Linked DNA regions of Undibacterium sp. 5I1. The main gene of each other region encodes a partner of the protein of the gene in region 2 in a complex. Links are inferred from orthologs where the notes say so. Each region holds a gene or a part of one and is shown on either strand. Other genes may lie near its edges. The genes, in order: secY and secA.

Region 1 (3,316 bases), 1.5 Mb from region 2 along the record:
AAGAAAGCGCATTGCCTTGACGATCAGTGATCGTGATGATTGTATTATTAAAAGAGGCGTGCACGTGAGCTATACCCTCTGCAACGTTCTTTTTAACTTTTTTACGAGCGCGGGCTGCGGCTGCGTTATTTTGTGCTTTTGCCATAATATTTCCTTGAATCTAGTTTCCTAGATTATTTCTTCAAAGATTGCGCTGCTTTACGTGGACCCTTACGTGTACGAGCATTCGTACGTGTACGTTGACCACGGCAAGGCAAGCCCTTACGATGACGCAGGCCGCGGTAGCAACCTAAGTCCATCAAACGCTTGATATTCATCGAGAGTTCACGACGTAAGTCACCCTCTACGACGAATTTTGCAATTTCGTCACGGAGTTTCTCTAGTTCGTTGTCGTCCAGATCTTTAACCTTTTTACTGGTCAAAACACCGGTAGCCACACAAATATCTTGTGCGCGCGGGCGGCCAATACCATAGATAGCAGTTAAGCCAATTACGGTATGTTGATGATTTGGGATATTAACCCCTGCGATACGTGCCATTCGTTATTCCTCGTCAAATAACGTCAATTAACCTTGACGCTGTTTATGGCGTGGTTCTGTGCAAATCACACGAACTACACCTTTGCGCTTGATGATCTTGCAGTTGCGGCAAATCCGCTTTACTGATGCGAGAACTTTCATTTTTGCCCTCTTTCCTTCTAGTTACTTGTTTACTTAGTACGGAACACTATTCGCGCCCGGCTCAAATCATAAGGCGTCAATTCTACTGTCACCTTATCGCCAGGCAAGATGCGAATATAATTCATACGCATTTTTCCTGAGATATGGCCAAGTACAACATGCCCGTTTTCCAACTTAACTCGAAATGTTGCATTTGGAAGATTCTCTAAAATCTCACCCTGCATTTGTATAACGTCGTCTTTTGCCATTCGATCTGCTGTTCCTCTGGGCGTTACCTAGAAGGAATTCCGCCCTTGAAATTTGCTTTACGAAGAAGCGATTCGTATTGCTGTGACATCACATAGTTTTGTACTTGAGCCATAAAATCCATCGTAACTACTACGATAATTAATAAGGATGTACCACCAAACGAAAATGGTACTTTCCAACGCGCTATTAAAAATTCTGGTAACAAGCATACTAAAGTAATGTAAACCGCCCCAGCTAAAGTCAAGCGCATCAAAATCTTATCGATATAACGAGCAGTCTGATCACCTGGACGTATACCCGGCACAAACGCACCACTCTTTTTCAGGTTATCTGCTGTTTCTTTACTGTTGAAAACTAGAGCAGTATAGAAAAAACAAAAGAAGATAATAGCTACTGCGTACAACAATGCATGAATAGGTTCGCCAGGTGCCATTGAAGCTGACAAATCTTTCAAAAAGCGTATGAAACCACTCTCTGAAGAATCCATACCCTTAGTGAACCAGCTAGTAATCGTTGCCGGGAATAAGATGATAGAAGAAGCAAATATTGGAGGAATAACCCCTGCCATATTCAACTTCAAAGGCAGATGACTACTCTGCCCACCGTAAACTTTATTTCCAACCTGACGCTTAGCATAATTGACTAATATCTTACGTTGACCACGCTCGATAAAAACAACAAGAAAAGTAACAGCGCCTGCGATTAAGCATATCAGCATAGCGGATACATAATGCATTGATCCAGTACGAACTAATTCAAATAGACTAGCCACCGCATTTGGCAATCCAGAGGCAATACCAGCAAAAATAATAATTGATATACCGTTGCCGAGTCCACGTTCAGTAATCTGCTCACCCAACCACATCAAAAACATGGTTCCAGTAACCAAAGTCACTGTAGTAGTGAATCGAAATGCCATTCCAGGATCAATTACCAACCCAGGTTGTGCCTCTAATCCAAAAGCGATGAAGTATGCCTGTATCGTTGCTAACAACAAAGTACCATAACGTGTATATTGTGTAATCTTCCGACGTCCAGATTCGCCTTCTTTTTTCAAGGCCTCTAGCTGTGGTGAAACTATTGACATTAACTGCATAATGATCGATGCAGAAATATACGGCATGATGCCTAAGGCAAATATCGTAAAACGTGATAAAGCCCCACCGGAGAACATATTAAACATTCCAAGAATACCACCTTGGTTTTGTTTAAACAATTCAGCCAGAGACGTTGGATCTATACCAGGGACTGGTATGTGAGCGCCAACCCTATATACGACAAGTGCACCTAGTAAAAACCATAGTCTTCCCCAAGGAAAACCGCTAGCTGCACTTTTAGCCTGCTGTGGAGATGTTGCCAATTATTGCTCCAGTGTCCGCACTGATTAAGCGACTGTGCCGCCAGCAGCTTCGATTGCGGCTCTTGCGCCTTTAGTGGCGATCAAACCGTTCAAAGTTACTTTTTTAGTGATTGTTCCCGCCATAATCACGCGAACTACGCGTGCGAGCTCAGAAACTACACCGGCTTGTTTCAAAGCTAGGATATCGATCTCAGAAACTGGTAAATTCTCCAGATCTGTCAATCTAACTTCCGCCTTATATGGAGTAGCCAAGGATTTAAAACCACGCTTAGGCAATCGACGTTGCAAAGGCATTTGACCGCCTTCGAAGCCAACTTTGTGAAAACCGCCTGAACGAGATTTTTGACCTTTATGACCACGGCCTGCTGTCTTACCCAAACCAGAACCGATACCACGACCCACACGACGTTTGTAGTGTTTAGCGCCATCAGCCGGCTGTATTGTATTTAATTCCATAATTTGCTCCGATCATAAGCCTGAGAGCTTACGATACAACCTTCACAAGATACGAGACTTTGTTGATCATGCCGCGTACTGATGGTGTATCTTGTAATTCAGAAACTGAATTCACACGACGCAAGCCCAAACCGCGAACTGTAGCACGATGGGACTCACGAGTCCCGATCAGACCTTTGACTAAAGTTATTTTTACTGTATTTGTCATTTCAATCACCTTAGCCCAGAATTTCTTCTAGGGTCTTGCCACGTTTAGCAGCAATTTCTGATGGCGTGCTCATCTTGGACAAACCATCCAAAGTTGCACGAACCATATTATAGGGATTAGTAGAGCCGTTGGATTTAGCAACAACATTTACTACACCTAACACTTCAAAAATCGCGCGCATTGGACCACCAGCAATCACGCCAGTACCCTCTTTAGCAGGCATGATCATCACTTTCGACGCACCATGCTGTCCAGTGACAGCGTGCTGCAATGTGCCATTTTTGAGAGTGACTTTTATCATTTTACGGCGAGCTTCTTCCATCGCTTTTTGTACGGCTACAGGAACTTCTTTCGATTTTCCTT
Region 2 (3,681 bases):
AATATACTCCCCCAGTTTTTTCATAAAATTACCTTAATGACCAATAAATATATGGACAATTAATTATACTAATAGGGAGTATATAATTTACTGATTTTTGGATGTATAGAATCGTATCTACTAAGAACTCAGTTAAAAATTCTGAAAAAGTAGCAGGCAATAAAAAAGGCGGAAATCTCCGCCTTTTTTATTTTGTGCCACATGCTTCTATTGCATCAGTGCAAACAAGCTAAATCATCAACCTAAATAATCAACTTAAGCCAGCTTACCGTGACACTGCTTATATTTCTTGCCACTACCGCAAGGACAAGGATCATTACGCCCAACCTTGAGAGCGTATTCCATTTGGGCCTGATCATTGTTTTCAGCCAAAGCGGTCGGTGCCAACATTTCTTCCGGGGTCGCATTTGCATCAAAATCTGCGTGTTGAAAATGAACATTCTCAACTTGTGATTGTGTCATTTTTTCTTCAGCAGCTTCGATTTCTTCACGTGATTGGATACGCACTGTCGAAACCGTTTTGACGACTTCATTTTTGATCAAATCCAGCATCTGTCCAAATAATTCAAACGCTTCGCGCTTGTATTCTTGCTTAGGATTTTTCTGCGCATAACCGCGTAAATGAATACCTTGGCGCAAATGATCGAGCGCTGCCAGATGTTCGCGCCAATGACTGTCGATACTCTGCAACATCACACTACGCTCAAATCCTGCGAAAGAATCTTTACCGACCAAGGCTACTTTTGCCTCGTAAGCTTCATCCGCTGCTTTTTGTACGCGCTCTAAAATGTCTTCATCATTCAGACTTTGCTCATTTTCCAGCATTTTGTCTAAAGGCAAATCCAGCGCCCATTCGCTTGCCAGCGTTGCTTGCAATGCCGGAATATCCCATTGCTCTTCCACCGATTCTGCTGGCACATAAGTGCGCACCACGTCGGCGAACATACCCGCACGCAAAGAAGAAATCAGTTCGGACATGTCTTGTGCTTCCAGCAAATCATTACGCTGCTGGTAAATCACTTTGCGCTGATCATTGGCGACGTCATCGTACTCAAGCAATTGCTTACGCACGTCAAAGTTGCGCGCTTCTACTTTGCGCTGAGCAGATTCAATCGAGCGGGAGACGATACCAGCTTCAATCGGTTCGCCTTCCGGCATTTTGAGTCTGTCCATGATGGCGCGTACGCGATCACCTGCAAAAATGCGCAAGAGCGGATCATCCAAAGACAAATAGAAACGGGAAGATCCAGGATCGCCCTGACGACCAGAACGGCCGCGCAATTGATTATCTACGCGACGTGATTCGTGACGTTCAGTACCGACGATATGCAAACCACCGGCATTGACAACATGCTCGTGTAAAGACTGCCACTCATCACGCAGTTGCTGAGATTTTTGCTGCTTTTGCGCGTCAGACAGTTTGTCGTCTGCTTCGATCAGCTGCACTTGCTTGGCGACGTTACCGCCGAGGACGATATCCGTACCACGACCCGCCATGTTGGTGGCGATGGTGATGCCTTTTGGACGACCTGCCTGGGCAATAATTTCTGCCTCACGCGCATGCTGCTTGGCGTTCAACACATTATGTGGCAACTTGGCTTTTTCCAAAATGCCAGACAAGAGTTCAGAGTTTTCAATCGATGTCGTACCCACCAAGACCGGCTGACCGCGCTCGTAACAATCTTGAATATCCACCAGCATCGCGCCGTATTTTTCTTGGGCTGACTTGTAAACCTGATCCTGACGATCTTTACGTTGGGATGGACGGTTTGGCGGAATCACGACCGTTTCCAGTCCGTAGATTTCCTGGAATTCATACGCTTCTGTATCGGCTGTACCAGTCATACCGGACAGTCGGTTATACATACGGAAGTAGTTTTGGAAGGTGATTGATGCCAACGTTTGATTCTCATTCTGAATCTTCACGCCTTCTTTGGCCTCAACAGCTTGATGCAAGCCATCAGACCAGCGACGTCCTGTCATCATACGACCAGTAAATTCATCGACGATCACGATTTCATTATCTTGTACGACATAGTGCTGATCTCGGAAATACAAAGCATGCGCACGCAAAGCAGCGTACAGATGATGAATTAAAGTGATGTTGGCAGCGTCGTACAGGGACGCGCCTTCTGGCAGCAAACCCATCTGCGTCAAAATACGTTCAGCGTGATCGTGACCAGCTTCGGTCAGTAATACCTGATGCGTTTTTTCATCTTTAGTGTAGTCGCCAGGAACTTCAACATTGCCGGTGCCGTCATGTTTTTCTTCACCGATTTGCAACGTCAGCAGCTTAGGGACTTCGTTAATTTTGTAGTACAGCTCTGTGTGATTTTCAGCCTGACCAGAGATAATCAGTGGGGTACGCGCTTCATCGATCAGAATTGAATCGACTTCATCGACGACGGCAAAGTTCAGACCACGTTGTACACGGTCTTTGGCTTCATACACCATATTGTCGCGCAGGTAGTCAAAGCCGAACTCGTTGTTGGTACCGTAAGTGATATCGGATGTGTAAGCAACTTGCTTATCATCATGATCGAGTTGCGATAAGTTGACACCGGTAGTCAAGCCCAACCAGCCGTACAATTTGCCCATCCACTCGGCATCACGCTGCGCCAGATAATCATTGACGGTTACCACGTGCACACCCTTACCGGACAAGGCATTCAGGTAAGTTGGCAAAGTCGCCATCAAAGTTTTACCTTCGCCGGTGCCCATCTCTGCAATTTTGCCGTAATGCAGCACCATACCGCCTATCATCTGCACATCAAAATGGCGCATTTTTAAAACACGCTTACTTGCCTCACGACAAACGGCAAACGCCTCTGGCAGGATTGCATCTAGTGTCTCGCCATTAGCAACGCGGGTTTTAAACTCCTCCGTCTTGGCTTTTAATGCCTCATCCGACAAGGCTTCCAGCGTAGGTTCCAGTGCGTTGATATCAAGCACGGTTTTTTGGTATTGCTTCAGAAGGCGCTGATTGCGGCTACCGAATATTTTGGTCAGGAATGACATGCTATGAATGGATGAGTGAATTCTGAAAAAATTGCTGACGGCGCCCGTACATCGTTAACACTAGCGCTACGAATTTACAACAGCAACAACAATAGACTAACTTTCGATTTTACCATGCGCGCATCATTTACTAACAATTGCACAATGACAAAATTAAGCATGATGGAAGAATTGGAGACAAAGGCAACAATATCAAGTGGAGATCGCTCGAAATTATCTTGTTAGCTTACAAAGTAGTTGCAAGCCAATGATTACTTTTTAAACAACAAACTGATTAAACCCGCTGGATTACGGCTAGAGGCGAAAAATTCAGGATTGCCACTCAGGCATCTTTATTTGAGACTTATTTTTGCCCCAGCTCGGCCATGCTAGCTTGATTAGCGCCGGCACTTAGGAATTTATGAGGGTTTTGCGGTATGCCTTTGACATGCACCTCAAAATGTAAATGCGCACCAGTGGAACGCCCAGTCGAACCGATGTCGGCAATATGTTGGCCGCGTTTCACGATATCCCCTACTTTTACGTAGACTTTGGACGTATGGGCATAACGGGTAATGATTTCTCCACCGTGATCGATGTCAATCATATTGCCAAATTCTGGATGAAATTCAGCCGCAATTACCACGCCGCCTGCCGCGGCGACTATAGGCGTGCCGGTTGGCG

Evidence for each region.
Region 1: the proteins of secA (region 2) and secY are in contact, whole or in part, in a crystal structure (PDB 3DIN), measured with the Thermotoga maritima proteins. The link is inferred for Undibacterium sp. 5I1 from one-to-one orthologs. Residues at the interface, in WP_004082002.1 of Thermotoga maritima: Glu261, Ala262, Arg263, Lys300, Ala301, Arg302, Thr303, Ile304, Ile305, Leu323, Tyr324, Asp325, Pro326, Val329, Ser330, Tyr333, Ile336, Lys340, Phe345, Val349, Glu363, Phe364, Tyr374, Ser375, Gly376, Gly377, Glu393, Ile395, Thr482, Ser483; in WP_004081795.1 of Thermotoga maritima: Glu108, Gly109, Glu110, Glu111, Ala236, Glu237, Arg238, Arg239, Ile240, Thr241, Ile242, Gln243, Tyr244, Ala245, Arg246, Arg247, Val248, Thr249, Gly250, Arg251, Arg252, Val253, Tyr254, Gly256, Ala257, Ser258, Thr259, Tyr260, Leu261, Pro262.

The regions. Positions count from the first base shown.
Region 1 is NZ_JAVIWI010000001.1:3,073,949-3,077,264, forward strand. Bases 121-3,111 are described here. They hold secY (preprotein translocase subunit SecY), read right to left. Parts: upstream 2,290-3,111; coding sequence 952-2,289; downstream 121-951. Other genes in these bases: rpsK (30S ribosomal protein S11), read right to left, coding at 121-145; rpsM (30S ribosomal protein S13), read right to left, coding at 174-539; rpmJ (50S ribosomal protein L36), read right to left, coding at 567-680; infA (translation initiation factor IF-1), read right to left, coding at 710-928; rplO (50S ribosomal protein L15), read right to left, coding at 2,314-2,745. In the rest of the region: more of rpsK, read right to left, coding at 1-120; more of rpsE, read right to left, coding at 3,112-3,316. UniProt on the Escherichia coli protein: The central subunit of the protein translocation channel SecYEG. Consists of two halves formed by TMs 1-5 and 6-10.
Region 2 is NZ_JAVIWI010000001.1:4,567,670-4,571,350, reverse strand. The notes cover bases 56-3,411. They hold secA (preprotein translocase subunit SecA), read right to left. Parts: upstream 3,019-3,411; coding sequence 256-3,018; downstream 56-255. Other genes in these bases: RGU72_RS19960 (M23 family metallopeptidase), read right to left, coding at 3,362-3,411. Also shown: more of RGU72_RS19960, read right to left, coding at 3,412-3,681. UniProt on the Escherichia coli protein: Required for protein export, interacts with the SecYEG preprotein conducting channel.